Regions from separate parts of the Gallaecimonas pentaromativorans genome, predicted to be linked through region 4. Evidence: predicted binding sites of a transcription regulator. Region 4 holds the regulator's gene; each other region holds the start of a gene.
What was found. The regulator Fur, encoded in region 4, represses iron uptake genes when iron is present. The targets are predictions, from matches to a motif close to ATAATAATGAGAACNACTATCAA.
Positions count from the first base shown of each region.

Region 1 (4,657 bases), on a different contig from region 4:
CGCCGCTTAAAAAGCCTCGCCCCAAGGGGCTGTAGGCCACAAAACCGACTCCCAGCTCGGCGCAACTGGCCAGCACTTCGCGCTCGGGGTCACGGGTCCAGAGGGAATATTCGCTTTGCACGGCGCTGATGGGATGCTCCTTGTGGGCCCGCCGCAAGGTGGCCGCGTCCACTTCGCTTAGGCCCAAAAACCGCACCTTACCTTCTTTGACCAGTTCGCCCATGGCGCCGACGGTTTCTTCCACCGGCACCGTTGGGTCGGGGCGGTGCTGGTAGTAGAGGTCGAGATGGTCCGTGCCCAGCCGTTTCAGGCTGCCTTCAACCGAGCGGCGCACGTAATCGGGGCGGCCGTTGACGCCTCTTTTGGCCGGGTCGCTAGGGTCACGCACTATGCCGAACTTGCTGGCCAAAAAGACCTGGCTGCGCCGGTCTTTGAGGGCCTTGGCCAGTAGGGTTTCATTGCTGTGGGGGCCGTAGACATCGGCGGTATCCCAGAAGTTGACGCCCTTTTCCAGCGCCAGGTCCAGGGTTGCCAGGGATTCGGCGTCATCGCCTTTGCCATAAAACTCGCTCATGCCCATGCAGCCAAGTGCCAGAGCCGATACCAGCGGGCCATTAGCGCCCAATTGACGTTGTTTCATCACTACCTCCATCGGTGAAGGGCTACAGCATGCGCCTGTTTGGTGTTTGCAATAAACCGGGGTATAAGGGTTTTACTGTTTGTAAATCACGAACAATTCATGGACCGCCTTCGTACCCTGGCCATCTTCTTGCGGGTCTGCGATGCCCGCAGCTTTACCCGGGCCGCCAGCAGTTTGAACCTGCCCCGCTCCACTGTGACTCAGGCCGTGCAGCGCCTGGAGAACCAACTCAAGGTGCAGCTGCTGGTGCGCACCACCCGCCAAGTCAGCCTGACGCAAGAGGGGGAAGCTTTTAGCCACAAGGCAAGGCAACTGGTGGCCGACTGGAAGGAGTTGGAGACCCTCTTTTTGCCCGGCCGCCCCGCTGGTGGCACCTTGCACCTGAACCTGCCCACCCGCCTGGCGCGGCTGGTGGTGGTGCCAGAGCTCGCCCAATTTCAGCGGCGCTACCCCGGTATCACCTTACAGCTGAGCATTGCCGACCAGCCCATCGACTTGGTCAAAGAGGGGGTGGATGCGGTGCTGCGGGCCGGCCCCTTAAAAGACAGCAGCCTTATTGCCAAACCCTTGGGGCACATGCCTCAGGCAACGCTGGCCTCCCCGGCGTATCTGGCCCGCCATGGCACTCCCAAGCACCCGGCAGAGCTTACCCGGCACCGGATGGTGGCCTTTGCCCTGCCCTCTAATGGCCGCATCGAGCCGCTGGAATTCAAGGTCGAGGGGGGCTATCAGCCACAGATGCTTGGTTTTGATTTGAGCACCAACGGCGCCGACACCTATGTGGCGGCAGGCCTGGCCGGTTTTGGCCTTATTCAGGGGCCCCGTTACGATCTCAAGGAGCAAGTGGATAAGGGCCTGTTGGTGGAGGTGCTGGCCGACTACCCGCCGCCGCCCATGCCGCTGGCCATCCTGTATCCGCAAAAACGCCACCAGAGCCAACCCCTCAGGCTCTTTGCCGATTGGCTGGGGCAACTGGTGGCCGATTTGGGTATCACCAGCCCCTAAATCCGGCAAGCTGTGAACATTGCCCTAAAATAGTCGCACGCCCTGGCTCAATTAAGGCGATAATGTCGCCGACCCACCTTTAAGGATCTGCCCATGACCCAATGGCAAAAAAGCTACGATACCTTCCTTGCAACCATCCAGCGAACTGGCGAACTGTGGAGCCTGAGCTGTGAAGAAGGCTGGGTGATCTGCGACTCCGCCGAGTTCGAAGACACCGAAGTCATGCCTTTTTGGTCCAGCAAGGAAGAAGCCCAGCGTCATTGCGTTGATCAATGGGCGGAATATCAGGCCGAGCGTATCAGCCTGACCGATTTTGTCGAACTGTGGCTGCCCAATCTGGCCGAGGACGACATTCTGGTAGGCCCCGACTGGAACGATGAACTGGAAGGGCTGGAAGTAGAACCCGGCGATATCGCCGAGTCTTTGATGGAGGCGTGATGAACGTAAACAGCGTACAGGTAGGTGGCCAGTACGAAGTGATTGCAGCCAACTACACCAACTCTCAGATCCGCCAGCAAGGCGCCATGGCGCTTAACCTGATTGAAAGCGCCGGCAGCGTTGACGACGCCCAGATGTCAGCGCCCCCTGCCGATGGCCCCAAGGGCCAGCACATAGACCTTCAGGTGTGATCCAAAAGCCCTGCCAAGCAGGGCTTTTTTGTATCTGCTCTTTCTGTTCATCCCGTCAACCTGGCAGTTCATAAGGAAACAAATAAGAATAACACTTATTTGATATTAATTCTCATTTGCAAAGTGATAACCTCTGGCCATCTTTGCTGAACCAAGGGAATCACACGCAATGAAACCGTCCCCCCAATGGGCCTTGCTGGCGCTGTGCTGCGCCGGCCAGGCCGTGGCCGAGCAGCAGACCCCTGACGCCGCCAACAAGGATTTGGAACGTATCGTGGTGCAAGGCCAGCGGGCCCAGCAGGCCAAGCCCGACACCGCCATCGTCTCCATTGATGCGCAGCAAATAAGCCGCAACCTCAGCGCCGACCTGAGCGACGTGCTGCGCTACGAGCCCGGGGTGTCGGTCACCCGTGACGAACGTTTTGGCATTGGCAGCATCAATATCCGGGGCATGGACGGCAACAGGGTCAAAATCCTGGTAGACGGAGTGGAACTGGCCGACAGCTACGGCCCCACCACCACCTACCTGCAATCGGGCCGCAACACCGTGGATATGGACGCCCTGGCCCGCATGGACATCATCAAAGGCGGCGATGTCAGCGCCGGCTCCGGCGCCTTAGGCGGTGTGGTGCAGTTTCGCACCAAAGATCCGGCTGATTTCCTCAGCGCCAACGGCAACGATAGCTACCTGTCGCTGCAAGCCGGTTACCGCAGCGACGCCGAGCGCTACAGCGAAACCGCTACCCTCGCCAACCGTCATGGCGCGGTGGAATCCCTGCTGGTGTATACCCGCCGCGACGGCCAGGAAACCGAAAACCATGGCGGCGGCAGCGATATTCGCGGCCCGGGCAGGGGCGCCGTCAACCCGGGCGACAACCAGTCTGACAACGTCCTGGGCAAAGCCATTTGGCACATCAGTAGCGACAACCAGCTTGGGGTAGTCGGTGAGCACTTCAACGGCCAATCGGCCATCAAGCTCTATTCGGAAAGTAGCGCCACCGCCCTTAACCGCTCCGACGACGACATCACCCGCAACCGCTTGGGGCTGTTCCAAACCTTAGGGGGCGATTTTGTGCTGTTTGATCAGCTGCACTGGCAGCTTGATTACCAGAAAACCCGCACCGAGAACGGTACCTTGATTAACAGCGCCACCAGCCACCGCTTGGTGAATCGCTTTTACGACCAAAAGGGCTACCAGGGGCGCATTAACCTGGCCAAGCAACTGGGCAGCCACAGCCTTCGCTACGGCGCCAACTACCAGCACCAGGACTACGAAAACCTCAACCACAACACCGTGGACGGAGTGACCGACACCAGCCGCTTCTCCCCCAAGGCTGACGGCAACATTTATGGCCTCTACCTTGAAGACAACTGGCAACTGAGCCCCAGCTTGGCATTGCTGCCGGCGCTGCGTTACGACAACTACCACTACCGCACCCAGGCCGACAGCTATGTGGCCGACTGGGGCGACAGCAAAAACCACAAGCTGACCGGCCAACTGGGGTTCAACTGGCAAGTGGCCGGCCCCTTGGCGCTCTTTGGCCGCTACGGCAGCGGCTTTCGCGCCCCCAGCATCAACGACCTCTACTACTACTACGAGAACAACGTCAGCTTTGGCGGCAACAACTACTCGTACATCATCAGGCCCAACCCCAACCTCAAATCCGAGCAAAGCACCTTTAGTGAGTTGGGGCTGCGCCTGAGCACCAGCCATGGCGACGCCGAGCTGACTTTCTTTGACAACCACTACCGCAACTTCATCGAAAGCCAGGTACCCCTTGGCGCCTCAGCCGAGTACAGCCTGGGCGAATTTACCTCCCAGAACCTCGACAAGGTGCGCATCAAAGGGGTGGAATTAAAAGGCACCCTGGACCTTGGCACCTTTTGGGGGAGCGCCGAAGGCCTGCGCCTCAAAGGCGCGGCAGCCTATGCCGACGGTAAAAATACCGGCGACAATGCGCCGCTGGACTCGGTCTCGCCGCTGCAACTCTACACTGGCCTTGATTACGACGCCCCGGCCGGCAATTGGGGCAGCAGCCTCAATGTCACCTGGACTGCGCGCAAAAAGCCCAGTGACATCACCACCGCCAACCAATGGCTGGCCACCCCGAGCTTCACCGTGGTGGACATGACCGCCTACTACCGGCCTCTTGAACAACTGCAGCTCTCGGCCGGCCTTTTTAACCTCTTGGATAAAAAGTATTGGGTGTGGAGCCAGGTGCGCACCTTGAGCACCCAAAGCCAGAATATCGAGCGCTACAGCCAACCGGGCCGCAATGTCGGCGTTGGCATCAAGTACAGCTTCTGAGGTAAAAAAGCCCGCCGATTGGCGGGCTTGTTGTTGGTGCTTACAGCCAGCGCTCGAAGCTGAATTCTTCTGAGC
Region 1 covers NZ_RJUL01000010.1:95,531-100,187, forward strand. Annotated here, with positions in the region: gene EDC28_RS16865 (aldo/keto reductase) at 1-640, opposite strand, end outside; gene EDC28_RS16870 (LysR family transcriptional regulator) at 740-1,645, shown strand; gene EDC28_RS16875 (DUF2750 domain-containing protein) at 1,739-2,083, shown strand; gene EDC28_RS16880 (hypothetical protein) at 2,083-2,274, shown strand; gene EDC28_RS16885 (TonB-dependent hemoglobin/transferrin/lactoferrin family receptor) at 2,444-4,582, shown strand; gene EDC28_RS16890 (YaeQ family protein) at 4,623-4,657, opposite strand, start outside.
Region 1: a site for Fur is predicted at 2,374-2,396, ahead of EDC28_RS16885 (TonB-dependent hemoglobin/transferrin/lactoferrin family receptor). Genes of this name have one in related genera too.

Region 2 (4,657 bases), on a different contig from region 4:
CGCATGGCGCGCTCGAGCCGCGGGTCGCCACCACAGCCAATGGCCACCCGGGCGCGGCGCCGCTCACGGATGGTACGGACACTCAATGCGATCAGCAGCACCGCCAGCACGGCGGCATAAAGGGGAGTCACTGGCACCTTGCTTTCCTTGTCAGAGCATTTTCTTCGAGCTTACCAAAGTGCCGACCCTTGAGAATAAAAAAGCCGCTCGAGGCGGCTTTTTTTAAAAACTCCAGGTCAGGGAGGCGGTGTAACTGCGGGGGGAGCCGTAAAAGGCCTGATCCCAATAGAGGCTGCTGTAATAGGTCTTGTCGGTGATGTTATTGAGGTTCAGCTGCCCGGTAATGTTGGGGGTGAACTGGTATTTGGCAAAGAGTCCGTACAGAGCAAAGGCCCCTTGGTTAACCCGCACCGTATCGCCGGCGTCGTTATAGGTGGCATCGACATAGATGTTCGATTGCCAGCGCATGCTGGCCCCCAGTTTTAGGCCTTCGACTTGGCTTGGGCTGTAGCTGGCCAGGGCCTTGAAGCTCTGTTTGGGCACATAGCGGCGGGTGGTGTTGCCGTCGGCGTCTTCAATGTTCTGTTGGGTATAGCCAAGCAGCACCGAGACCTCGTCGCTCAGCTCGCCGCTCAGCTGCGCTTCAAAACCCTTGGTTTGAAAATCTCGGCCCTCGTAGATGGTTTGACCCTGGTAGCGGCCAAGACTGGTGGCCAGGTTGTTGAACTCGTTTTTAAACACCGACAGGCTGGCGTTGAGGCCGCCATTAAACCATTCGCCCTTGATACCCCCTTCTAGGGTTTTGCCTTCGGACGGCGCCATGTGGCCGCTAAGGGTGCGCTCGGTTTGCGGGTCAAAGGTTTTGGCGTAGCTGGTGTAGAGCGACAAGGCATCGGTTACGTCGTATACCACCCCGCCGTAAGGAATGACCTTGTCGTTGACCTTGGTGTCTTCAGGCTCATCGTAACTGGTGCCCTGGCTGTGGTAGCGAACCACCCGGCTACCGGCAATAACATGCAGGCTATCGGTGATATTAAGGCGAGTAGCGCCGTAAATCGCCTTTTGGGTGTCTTTGAGATCGGAGCCATCAGCACCATCAATCAGGTTGGGGTAAGGCGCCTGGCCGTGCCACTGGGTGAAATCACCAATCAGCGGAAAGCCGTTAACAAAGTCATACAAGGATTGATCGGTGAGCTTGTTCTCGACCCAGTTGGCCCCCAGCATCAGCTCGTGGCTTTTGCCCCACAGCTGATATTGGCCGGAAAGGGACAAGTCCACCTGGTTGGCGTGGCTGTCCAGGGTGTAACGGCTGGCATAGCCGATAAGGCCAGCATTGGTATCCGGGTCAATAGTGCCATAGACATAGAACAGGTCGCCGCTTTGGGTAGAGGCCCGGTAGTTATATGCCAGCTTGGCGCTCCAGCCGTTGGCAAAGCGGTGTTCAAGCTCGGCAAAGGCCTGGGTGTTGTAACTGTTCCAATAAGCCCAATCCGCCGAGGTGCTGGACGAGCGGTCAAAGTGGGTTGGCGAACCGTCGGTATAGGCCAGGGTCAGGGCGCCCCACATCGGCGACTCGGGTTTACTCTCCTGGTAATTAACGCCGACTGTCAGCAAGGTGTTGTCGCCCAGGCGGGTATCCAGCACACCGTAAAGGGACGACAGGGTCTTACTGTAAAGGTCGATGTAGGAGTCTTTGTCCTGGTAGCTGCCCACAAAACGGCCGCGCAGGTTGCTGGCCAGGCTGCCTGACACATCCACCTCGCCGCGATAATCGCTCCAGCGCCCGGCGCTCAGATTCACATAACCCCGGGTGTCGTCGGTGGGGCGCTTACGCACCAGATTGATGGTGGCGGCCGGGTTACCTATCCCCGCCATCAGGCCGCCGGCGCCGCGCAGCACCTGCACCTGGTCGTACATGCTCAGATCAATATCGCCATTGACCACATCGGAATAAAAGGGTGCACCCAGGCCATCTACCTGGATGTTGTTTATCTCAAAGCCACGGGAGGTGAAATAGGTGCGGTCCGTCTCCACCCGCTCAACCGTTACCCCCGGGGTGTAATCCAGTACCTCGTTAAGGGTGCTGAGCCGGTAATCGCTCAGCACATCCTGGCCTATCACCGTCATTGATTGCGGGGTCTGACGCTCATCCAGGCCAAGGCCGGTGCCCAAGTCGGTGATATTGCCCTGGCTGCCCAGCACCTCGATACGTTCTACCTGGTCGTCGTCGGCCCAACCGGGCTGGCTGAGCAAAATGGTCGTTACGGCAATGGCCAGGTGGGAAAATCGCGGGGTCATGGCAAGTCCTTTCGAGCAAAGGGAGTGCTGCCAATACCTGTTGGCCAGCACGCCGGTTAAGGAATGTTAATTTTCGGCATGATAATAATTATCAATATCGCGTGCAATGGGTTTTCCTGATGTAAAACAATGCCCGCTCGGCAATGTCGGCGCAAAAAAAGGGCCTTCAAATGAAGGCCCTTTAAAAAAACCAGGGAGTGGTTTTAGAAAGTGTATTCAACACCCAGGAACACGTAGCGACCCAGAGCGTCGTAGGTGGAGGGATAGGTGTTACCGTTGGTGCCAGTGCTGCTGCTGGACACGGCCGGAGCATTCCTATCGAAGGCGTTGTTCACACCCAGAGTGATCTTGCCGCCTTCCAGTACTGCAAACTGAGCAGTCAGGTCGATGTAGTTTTGAGCATTGATGTTTTGAACTTCGTTCAAGTCATCAACCTTACCGATGTGACGCCAGTTGGCTGACAGCGCCATACCCAACCACGGAGTTTCCCAGGTGGTACGCAGGTTGTGAGACCACTCAGGGTTCGGGGAACCACAGTCACCACCCCACTTACCAGCACACTCGATGGTGTCATAACCGACCACAGGTTGACTCTCAAACTTGTCGTAGTAAGTACCGACCAAGTTCAGGTGCAGAGTACCCAAACCAGCAGGCAAATCAGTGACATAGTTGCTGTTTACGTCGATACCGGTACGCTTCTCATACCCAATGTTGATGTTGGTTGCAGAGACATAGCCAGCTGAAGTACCAGAACCCTGCCACAGTGAGCCATTGGCGTTACGGTGGATGGCGTCACAGAAAGTGGCGTCACCAGTAGCCAGACATTGGTCAATGATGAAAGAGGGCGGTACGTTGCTGATGGCGTCTTTTACGTCAATATCGAAGTAATCAACGGTGAAGTCCAAGCCGTCCAGCCAAGAGGGGCGATACACAAAACCGAAGGACACGGTTTTGGAACGCTCAGGCTGGAGGTCAGGGTTACCACCTTGCAGGTAGTTAAACTGACCAGCCGGGTTGTTCATGATGTTGCCGTATTGGGCCGCGGTAACACCGGTACGGGCACATTGCTCCAGCGTTGCCGAAGGGGTGTCGCCAGAACAGGGGTCTTCATCCAAATCAAACAGTGCCAGACCGGTGGAGACGTACAGCTCACGGATGTTGGCGTGACGAGAAGCCTTCTGATAGCTACCACGCAGCTTGATTTGGCTGTTGATGTCCCAACCCAGCGCCACTTTATAGGTGTTGGTATTGATATTGGTGGAGTAATCGGAGTAGCGATAACCCAGGTCCAGGTTGAGGTTGTCTGCGAAAGGCACATCTTCAACCAGCGGCACACGGACCTCGGTGTAGTACTCGTCTACAGTCAAGGAGCCGTCTACGGCAGTGGCCGGGCCACCTTGGCCAGCACCGTCACCGGACTCGTAACCTTTATCGGGATCAAAGCTCAGCGACTCGCTGCGGTGGGTATAGCCCAGCAGCACTTGCGGACCCAGGGTCGCCCAAGGGGTTTTGATGCCGTAGTTGGTCAGGTCGCCAGTAGTGTAGGCGTTGAACTCCCGCAGCACGGTTTCGCCCTTGGAGTAGAGCGGCAGGGTCAGGTAATCAAGCTGGTCCTGAGTGATATTCTGGGGGTTGTAGATATCCCAGGGCACACAATCAGGATCGTTACCGGCACAGACAGCCTGGCCAGTTACCGGGTCGGCAATGACGTTGAGCGCATTGGCAATGGCCTTGTTGCTCATGTCGTTTTGATAGACCTCGGTCATGTTGACGTTGCCATAGTTGAATGACACGTCGTAGTTCCAGTCGTCATTGATGATGCCGCGGGCACCAAACACAAAACGCTGGTTGATGTGTTGCAGGTCATCCTGACGAGGACCGCCTTCCACGTTACGTTTGGCGATGGTCACGTCAAAGGAGTCGTTCACACCCAGGCCGCGGTCCGCACAGGCCACTTGGTATTGGGCAGCGGTGAGCAGCGGGTTGGAACAGTTGAAGGTGGTATCAACGAAGAAGGCGCCGGACTGAGCGATCTGCGCAACAGACGTATCCTTCATGTAACCCAGTTCGCTGTAGAACTCCAGGTAATCGTTGATGGTGTAATGAGCAAAGGCACCCATGGTGGTCTGCTCATCAGGGCGCTGGAAGTAGTTCAGAGGCCCGTAGTTGTATACGCGGCCGTCATAGGGAACAAACTGGCCGTTGTCGACAAAGGCATCGAGGCTGCCATCATTGGTAAACACATAGGCATCGGGGGTGGTACCGGAACCACCGCAGCTCCAATCACCGGCATGGCCACGCAGGGCACAGGCGCTGATGTCGCGGTTGTTCTGGGTTACGGCTTCGATGTTACGGTGGG
Region 2 covers NZ_RJUL01000008.1:150,732-155,388, reverse strand. Annotated here, with positions in the region: gene EDC28_RS15275 (MAPEG family protein) at 1-137, opposite strand, end outside; gene EDC28_RS15270 (TonB-dependent siderophore receptor) at 223-2,298, opposite strand; gene EDC28_RS15265 (TonB-dependent receptor domain-containing protein) at 2,502-4,657, opposite strand, start outside.
Region 2: a site for Fur is predicted at 2,377-2,399, ahead of EDC28_RS15270 (TonB-dependent siderophore receptor). Genes of this name have one in related genera too.

Region 3 (4,657 bases), on a different contig from region 4:
GCTTCGATAAGGGCTTTGAGGTTTTCCCCTTCGCGGCCACGGGCGGCGATAAAGTCTTCCAGGCCTTCGTCAAAGGCGGCCAGTAGCGCTTCGCTGATGGCGTCAAGGTCGGCTTCCGGGGCGTTCATCACGCCGGGCCAGCGCAGCACGTCCAGCACGTTGATTTGCGCCTGGGGCGCCTTGGCGGCCAGCTCGCTGGCGCGGGCCATCAGCATCTCGGCCAGGGCACTGTTAAAGGCCAGGGCATTGGCGTCGGCGGTGGCGGCGTCAAAGCGCAGCTGGATTTCCACTTTGCCGCGGTTCAGTTTGGCGCGCAGTTTTTCACGGATGACGGGGTCAAAGCTTCGGAAGGATTCGGGCAGGCGCAGGTAGGCTTCGAGGTAACGCTGGTTTACCGAGCGAATTTCCCAAGAGGCGGTGCCCCAATCAGCCCGTACATCTTTACGGGCAAAGGCGGTCATGCTGTAAGTCATAAGGGTTGTCCTTATTGGTTTGGGCCCAGTATACCCACAGAAGGGGCCTGGCGTGAAAATCGCTTCTGCGGCACCGCTCACCTTGTGGCCCCTGGCCGTGGCCGCAGATGGCCGCTTCCCCTATAATGGCGCCACCTCGGACCCACAGGATTATCCATGCGACACAGCGGCAGAACCCCCAGCCAGACCCGTCAGGTCACCCTTACCCGCAACTTCACCGGCCATGCCGAAGGCTCGGTGCTGGTGGCTTTTGGTAACACCAAGGTGCTGTGCACCGCCTCTGTGGTGGATGGCGCGCCCCGTTGGCTCAAAGGCAAGGGCCAAGGCTGGGTGACCGCCGAATACGGCATGCTGCCTCGCTCCACCCACACCCGGAACGACCGGGAGGCGGCCCGTGGCAAGCAGTCTGGCCGCACCATGGAAATTCAGCGCCTTATTGCCCGCAGCCTGCGCGCCGCGGTGGATCTGACCAAACTGGGCGATGTCACCATCACCGTGGACTGCGACGTGATCCAAGCCGACGGCGGCACCCGCACCGCGGCCATTACCGGCGGCTGTGTGGCGCTGTTTGACGCCCTTAACTGGATGGTTGAGCAGAAGAAGGTCAAGGAGAATCCCTTCAAGCAGATGGTGGCGGCGTTGTCGGTGGGTATCGTCGCAGGTGAGGCGGTGTGTGACCTCGACTACATCGAAGACTCCAGCGCACAAACCGACATGAACGTGGTGATGACCGAAGATGGCCGCATGATTGAAGTGCAGGGCACCGCCGAGGCCGAGCCCTTTAGCCGCCAGGAACTGAACGCCATGCTGGATCTGGCCGACAGCGGCATCCGTGACCTCTTTGCTGCCCAGCGCGCTGCGCTGGCCTGATTGTATTGACGGGGCATTGGCCCCGTTTTTTATAGGACCAACTCATGAAAGCCTATCAAAAAGCCTTTATTGAATTTGCTATCGAACGCCAAGTACTGCGCTTTGGCAGCTTTACCCTCAAATCCGGCCGCCAGAGCCCCTATTTCTTCAACGCCGGCCTCTTTAACACCGGCCGCGATCTGGCCAAACTGGGCCGTTTTTATGCCGATGCCCTGGTGGATTCCGGCATCGAATTCGACCTGCTGTTCGGCCCGGCTTACAAGGGTATTCCCATCGCCACCACCACCGCTGTGGCGCTCAATGACCACCACGACCGCGACTACCCCTACTGCTTTAACCGCAAAGAGAAAAAAGATCACGGCGAAGGCGGCAGCCTGGTAGGTAGCCCACTTAAAGGCCGGGTAATGCTGGTGGACGATGTGATCACCGCCGGTACCGCCATTCGCGAGTCCATGGACATCATCCAAGCCGAAGGCGCCGAGCTTGCCGGGGTGCTGATTGCTCTGGATCGCCAAGAGAAGGGCAAGGGCGAGCTGTCGGCTATTCAGGAAGTGGAGCGCGATTTCGGCTGCGCCGTGGTGAGCATTATCACCCTGGCCGACCTCATCAGCTACCTGGAGCAAAAACCGGAGCTGGCAGAATCTTTACAAGCGGTACGGAACTATCGCCAGCAGTACGGCGTCTAACCCGGCGTTGCAAGTAAACACGGATGTTTAGGCGTTACGCCTTTTCAATTGTCTGCAAGGACTATGGCCAGATGTGATGTCTGGCCTTTCTTTTATCTACACCCCGCTAACACCCGCGCCGGTGGATTTGCATTGAAATGAGAATGTTTTTCATTTAAATTCTTCCGCCATTGTGGTTTCAACCCGGGCTGGAAATGAAGTCTTTTGCCTTGCTCCCCCTGGCGGCCTTTGCGGCGGCCTACAGCCTGCCGATACTGGCAGCGACCGATGACGCCAACAACAGCGACATAGAGCGCATCACCGTCAAGGGGCGGGCCCAGTCCATGTACCGTATTGATGACGGCTCGGTGGCCATGAAAACCGCCACCCCTTTGGAGCGCACCCCACAGTCGGTGCAAATTCTGCCGCTCTCCTTGATTGAAGATCAGGCCGCCACCGAGGTGACCGACCTCTACCGCTCCATCAGCGGGGTGAGCCAATACAACTACGCTTCGGTGACCTTCCGGGGCTTTCGCCAAAATGACGTGCGCTACGACGGCGTGCGGGGCGACCCTTATGGCGATGTTTCCACGCCGCAGCTTTTTAATATTCAGCAGGTGCAGGTGCTAAAAGGCCCTAGCGGCGCCCTTTATGGCGCTGGCGACCCGGGCGGCCTGATTAACTACGTCACCAAAAAGCCCGGCTACCAGGCGGATAAACGCATCAAGCTCACCACCGGTAACGACGATTTTGTCAGTGGCAGCCTGGAGCTCTCCGGCCCTTTGACCCAAGCCGCCGACCAGCGCTATCGCCTCGGGCTCTATCAGGACCACGAAAACCCCTACCGCTGGAATACCGACAACCGCCGCCGCATCATCGACACCGGCTATGCCATCGATTTAAGCGATGCCAGCACCCTAACCCTGCAACTGACCGACGTGCGCCAAAACGAAGCAGGCGCCCGGCTCCGGGGTATACCGGCCGACAGCCAAGGTAACTTCCTGGCCAGCATGCGCTGGAATGCCAACGAGAAGTCCGATTTTCTGCGCCTTACCGCCACCGTTTTCCAGGCAAGGCTCGACCACGATTTTAACGACTGGCTGTCGGCCGACGTAACGGTGCGCTATTTCGATAACACCGAGCGCCAGAAGTACCATGAGCCAGCCAGCGCCGACGACACCAACGGCGATGGCCTGGCCGACTACACCGAGCGCCAGTACCGCGACCAAACCCGCGACACCAAGGCTGGCTCGGTTACCGCCAACCTGGTGGCCGAACTGGGCGCCCATACCCTGCTTTTGGGGGGCGATTTTTCCCATCAAAAAGAAGATTTCTACTACCAGCGAGCCCGCACTGCCGATGGCGTAGTGGGGCTCAGTTACAGCAACCCCCAATACGGGGTGACCGACCCGGCCAGTTACCGGATGCGGCTAATAACCGATTCTGACACCACCGCCGAGCGTTACGGCTTTTACCTGCAGGACCAGTGGCGTATCACCCAGGCTTGGGATATTACCGGCAGCGCCCGCCTGGACGGTTTTGACGACAAGGTGCTGGACAACATCGCCGGCGGCGAAGAGCACTATAACGACACCGGTTTTTCCTACCGTTTGGGCAGCACCTATAAGATCAACGAGCACTTACATCCCTATGTAAGCTGGTCTACCGGCTTTACCCCCCAGGATGTGTCGAGCCAGCTGGCCAGCAATGGCGGGCCTTTCGACCCGGAAGAGAGCAAGCAGGCCGAGCTTGGGCTGCGCAGCTATTGGTTTGATAGCGCCATCAACCTCAACCTGGCGGCCTACCATATCGAGCGCAAAAACATCCTGCAGACCGACCCAGATGATACCGACCGGCAAATTGCCCTGGGCAAGGTGCGCAGCCAGGGTGTGGAAGTGGATTTATTGGGGGATCTCAGTGAGAACTGGGTGATTAACGCCAACTACGCCTACAACGACGCGGTGGTAAAAGACGCTACCAGCGGTATCAGCCGCTCGGTTGGCAAGCGTTTTGCCAATGCCCCGCGCCATCAGTTCGGGCTCTGGACCCGCTATGACATCACCGCCTTGGATTCGGCCATCGCCTTTGGCGCCGATTATGTGTCCGAGCAGTTCGACCAGGACGGCAACCGCATCAAGCCCTACACCGTGTTTGATGCGTCCTGGCAAACCCAGTGGCAGGCCTGGCAGTTCCAGCTCAATGTCAAAAACCTCTTTGACAAGGCCTATGCGGTAAGCGGCCTTTTAGGGCGCACCGGCCAGTTCCCTGGCGAGCGGCGCCGGGTATACGCCTCGGCCAGTTACCGGTTCTAAAAAAGAAGGAGGCTCAGGCCTCCTTTTTTGTTTTCAGCGTTAAACCACCTCCTATGGAGGTGGTGATCGTCAAGTCGGGGCTATGCCCGTAGAGAGCCCACGCTAGACACTAGCCAACGATTGCTACCAACAGTCGAAGGAGAGTAACTAGCGTGAGCCGTTACAAATCATCATCGCACGTCTACTGGCGCCTGCAATATCACATCGTCTGGACCCCGAAATACCGGCACCGGATTTTGAAGAACAATGTAGGAAAAGAGGTTTACCGAAGTATCTACGTGTACTGCAGCATGAAACAGTGCGAGGTATTGGAGTTGAATGTCCAAGTGGACCATGT
Region 3 covers NZ_RJUL01000011.1:72,596-77,252, forward strand. Annotated here, with positions in the region: gene EDC28_RS17550 (YicC/YloC family endoribonuclease) at 1-473, opposite strand, end outside; gene rph (ribonuclease PH) at 630-1,343, shown strand; gene pyrE (orotate phosphoribosyltransferase) at 1,388-2,029, shown strand; gene EDC28_RS17565 (TonB-dependent siderophore receptor) at 2,224-4,320, shown strand; gene tnpA (IS200/IS605 family transposase) at 4,473-4,657, shown strand, end outside.
Region 3: a site for Fur is predicted at 2,161-2,183, ahead of EDC28_RS17565 (TonB-dependent siderophore receptor). Genes of this name have one in related genera too.

Region 4 (4,657 bases):
GGCAGATAAAGGGCACCATCAAGGCCTTTGCCAAAACCGCTGCCCTTGCCCAAAAGGCCGGTTACGACGGCGTTGAAGTGATGGGCTCTGAGGGCTACCTCATCAACCAGTTCCTGGCCCTTCGCACCAACAAGCGCACCGACGCCTGGGGCGGCAGCATCGAAAACCGGGCCCGCTTTGCCCTGGCCATCATCCGCGCCATCCGCGAGCGGGTAGGCAGCGATTTCATCATCATCTTCCGCCTGTCCATGCTCGAATTGGTGGAAGAGGGCATGGGCTGGGATGACGCGGTGTATCTGGCCCGAGAGCTGGAAAAGGCCGGGGTGAGCTTGATTAACACCGGTATCGGCTGGCACGAAGCGCGCATCCCCACCATCGTTACTTCGGTGCCGCGCGCCGCCTTTTCCTGGGTCACCGCCAAGATGAAAAAAGAAGGCCTTGGCATCCCGCTAATCACCACCAACCGCATCAACACCCCGGATGTCGCCGAGGCCATCCTCGCCGCTGGCGAAGCGGACATGGTGTCCATGGCCCGGCCGCTGCTGGCCGACCCCGAGTTTGTCAACAAGGCCGCCGCTGGCCGTGCCGATCGCATCAACACCTGTATCGCCTGTAACCAGGCCTGCCTTGATCATGTGTTTGAGCAAAAACGCGCCAGCTGCCTGGTTAACCCCCAGGCCTGCTATGAGACCGAGCTGATTTTTAAAACCGTTGCCAGCCCCAAGCGCATCGGCGTGGTGGGGGCAGGCCCGGCCGGTATGGCCTTTGCCTGCTACGCCGCCGAAAAGGGCCACAAGGTGGTGCTGATGGACGGTGCTGGCGAACTGGGCGGCCAGTTCAACTACGCCAAGCGCATTCCGGGTAAAGAAGAGTTCTATGAGACCCTGCGCTACTTTAAAAACCGCCTGAGCGACCTTGGCGTCGAGGTGCGCCTCAATGCCATGCAAAGCGTTGATAGCCTCAAGGGCGAGGGCTTTGACGAACTGGTAATAGCCACCGGCATCAGCCCCCGCACCCCGGCCATTGACGGGGTCAGCCATCCCAAGGTGCTGAGCTACCTTGATGTGCTGCGGGACAACAAGCCGGTGGGCGACAAGGTGGCCATTATCGGTGCCGGTGGTATCGGTTTTGATGTCGCCGAGTTCCTGGCCGAGCCTGGCCGTTCGGTCAGTCTCGATAAAGACCGCTGGCTGGTCCACTGGGGCGTGGACAAAACCATCAATAACGCTGGTGGCCTCGATAAGGGCCACAAGGCGGCGGCTGCCCGCGAGATTTGGCTGCTGCAACGCAAAGACAGCAAAGTCGGCAAGGGGCTGGGTAAAACCTCCGGCTGGGTGCACCGCCAGACGCTCAGCGACTTTGGGGTCAAGATGTGGCCGGGGGTCAACTACCAGCGCATCGACGATAGCGGTCTGCATATCAGCAAAGGTGAACAGACCCTGGTGCTGGACGTGGACAACGTCATCATCTGCGCCGGCCAGGAGCCCAACAAAGGGCTTTGGCAGGCATTGAGTGAGGCGGGGGTTAACGCGCACCTTATCGGCGGCGCCTTCGTTGCGGCAGAGCTTGATGCCAAGCGGGCTATTCGCCAGGGCGCGGAGCTGGCGGCAAGGCTTTAAAAGAAAAAGGCCAGGAGAACCTGGCCTTGTTTACTCTTCGCCGCGGCGGCGTTTGTCACAGGCGACAGTGTCTTCACACTCGCCGTACAGGTACAAACTGTGGTGCATCAGTTTGACCTTGTTGTCTTTGGCAACAGCCTTTTGGCGCTGCTCGATGACATCGTCCATGAATTCCACTACCAGGCCGCACTTGAGGCACACCAGGTGGTCGTGGTGGTGCTTTTGGGACAGCTCGAACACGGACTTGCCGCCTTCGAAATGATGGCGGGTCACGATGCCGGCATCATCAAACTGGTTCAGCACCCGGTAGACGGTGGCAAGGCCAATCTCTTCACCCAGCTCGATGAGCTTTTTGTAGAGATCCTCGGCACTGATGTGCTGGAAGTCGGGCTGCTGCAACAATTCAAGGATCTTGACTCGGGGCAGGGTGACCTTAAGGCCAGCGTCTCTGAGCGCTTGATTCTCGTCCGCCATGGATGGTCCTGTTTTTAGTGTCGGGGCGGGCAAGCCCGCGTTAGTTATCAGGAGAAAGGTACCCAAGTGGGCTTCGCTTTTCCAGAGGCATGATAGCAGTATTGTTTCGATTTTATCGATTAGGTGAACAATGAAATCGTGGTTGTTTAAAAAAGGAACGCGGATCCGGCCCCTGCTTAATTTGTGGCCGCCGTTTTTATTCACCGGCATTCGTGTTGCCGAGTTATCGGCAGATTTTCGCTATTGCCGGGTGGAGCTGAAAAACCGCCCCTGGACCAAAAATGTCAACGGTACCCAGTTTGGCGGCAGCCTGTTTGCCATGACCGACCCTATCTATTCGTTGATGCTGATGGGGCTCGTGGGCAAGCGCTTTCACGTGTGGGACAGAAGCGCCAAGGTGCACTTTGAAAAGCCGGGTTCAGGCAAGGTGGTAGCCGAGTTTCATGTCACCGAAGGTCTGTTGCGAGACATTGAGCAGGCCACCGCCACTGGCGAGAAGTACCTGCCCGAGGTGGTGACCGACATCAAGGACAACCAGGGCGATTTGGTGGCCCGCGTTGAGCGCACGCTTTATATCCGCCTCAAGCGTCACTACCGGCCCGAGCTATAAAAAAGCCCCTCGGTGAGGGGCTTTTTTCAATCTTCCAGCTCTGCCAGGCACATCTCGTCAAAGACCTGCTTGACCCATTTTTCCACCCGCTCGGCGGTGAGTTCGGGCTGGCGGTCTTCGTCGATACCAAGGCCAACGAAATGGTTGTCGTCTACCAGCGCCTTGGAGGCCACGTAGTTGTACCCTTCGGTAGGCCAGTGGCCGATGATGATGCCACCCTTGGCTTCAACGATATCGCGCAGGGTGCCCATGGCGTCCAGGAAGTACTCGGCATAGTCTTCCTGATCGCCGCAACCGAAGATGGCCACCAGCTTGTCGGTGAAGTCGATCTCTTCCAGGGTAGGGAAGAAGTCGTCCCAGTCGCACTGGGATTCACCGTAGTACCAGGTGGGGATACCCAGCAGCAGCAGGCTGAAGTTCTCAATGTCTTCCTTGCTGGACTTGGCGATGTCGTGGACCTCGACCATGTGGGTGCCCAGCTGTTTCTGGATCATCTTGGCTACGGCTTCGGTGTTGCCGGTATCGCTGCCGAAAAACAGACCTACAGATGCCATTCGACTCAATTCCTCTCGCTGTTGGTGGTGTCGAGCTGCTCGACACCGGCTTTCAATATGCTTTCGATCAGTTCGCTTCGACTCATGCTCTGCGCTTTGGCCAAATCATTCAGGGTATCGAAGAGGTCCGAATCTACCTTGAGTTCGACTCTTTTGAGGCCCTTTTGTTTGTCTCTTTTTATCTGATTGCGTTTGTTGACCTTCAGTTGTACCTGACGCGGGAGGGGATTGGTTTTCGGACGCCCCCGGCGTTTTTCCTCGGCAAACAGGTCAATGGTGATTCTGTCGGTACTCTCTTTGGCCATTAACCAATACCTGAACTTTCCCAGATGAGTGTTTTAAAGGCAAAACCCACGGCGCCCAGTATCGCCAGCCAGACCACGAATCGCCAGGCGGCCGTTACCTGGCTCTTTTTCAGCACGTCGTTGATGGCCAGGCCAAGGGCAATGACGATAAACAGAAAAAACAGGTTGAGGCCCAAAGACCCCAGGGTGTCGTGGTGCTTGTCCAGCATCGGCGGCCGTTGCCCTTACAAGAAACGCGCGGATTATACCCAAGGGGAGCACTCAGCTCAAAAAGTCCCTGACCAGCTTGTTAAACACCGCCGGTTTCTCGGCATGGAGCCAGTGGCCGGTGCCGCTTATCACCTTGAGCTGGGCCTTGGGAAAGCGCGCCGCCACCGCCTGGCTGTGGGCTTCGGTCAGATAAGGCGACTCGCCGCCTTTGATAAAGAGCGCCGGGCCGGTAAAAGGCGTGCCTTCAGGGGCTTTGAGGAGCTCCTCGTACTTGCCGGCCAGTACCGGCACGTTCAGGCGCCAGCTAAAGCCGGTGTCGGTTTTGACCAGGTTTTTGAGGATAAAAAGCCGGGTGCCCTGGTCGAGGATATAAGCGCCAACCGCTTCTTCTACCTCTTTGCGGCTTGCCATCTGGCTGATGTCCACCTGGGTAAGGGCGTTAAAGACGTTGTCGTGGTGGCGGTGGGTGTAGGTCACGGGGGCAATGTCGGCTAGCACCAGTTTGTCGACCTTGTGCCCGTAGTTAAGGGCAAACTCCATGGCCACCTTGCCGCCCAGGGAGTGGCCCACCAGATGGGCTTTGTGGATGCCGAGGCTGGTCATCAGCTCGTTGATGTCGCCGGCCATGGCGCCAAGGCTGGTGTCGCCGGAGTGAAAAGACTTGCCGTGGTTGCGCAAATCCACACTGGTAACGGTAAAGGCATCTTCCAGGCTGCGGGCGAGGTTACCCAGGTTGTCGAGTGAGCCGAACAGGCCGTGAATTAAAATCACATCCGGGCCCTGGCCCCGTTGCTGGTAATTGAGCATGACTGCCTCCGTGTTGGGGGGCCTATTTTGCAAAGGACGAGGCAGGCATGCAAATCACCTCGGCCTATGTATAATCGC
Region 4 covers NZ_RJUL01000002.1:56,608-61,264, reverse strand. Annotated here, with positions in the region: gene EDC28_RS03100 (oxidoreductase) at 1-1,619, shown strand, start outside; gene fur (ferric iron uptake transcriptional regulator) at 1,650-2,093, opposite strand; gene EDC28_RS03090 (DUF4442 domain-containing protein) at 2,224-2,703, shown strand; gene fldA (flavodoxin FldA) at 2,730-3,257, opposite strand; gene ybfE (LexA regulated protein) at 3,263-3,562, opposite strand; gene EDC28_RS03075 (DUF2788 domain-containing protein) at 3,562-3,771, opposite strand; gene EDC28_RS03070 (alpha/beta fold hydrolase) at 3,824-4,579, opposite strand.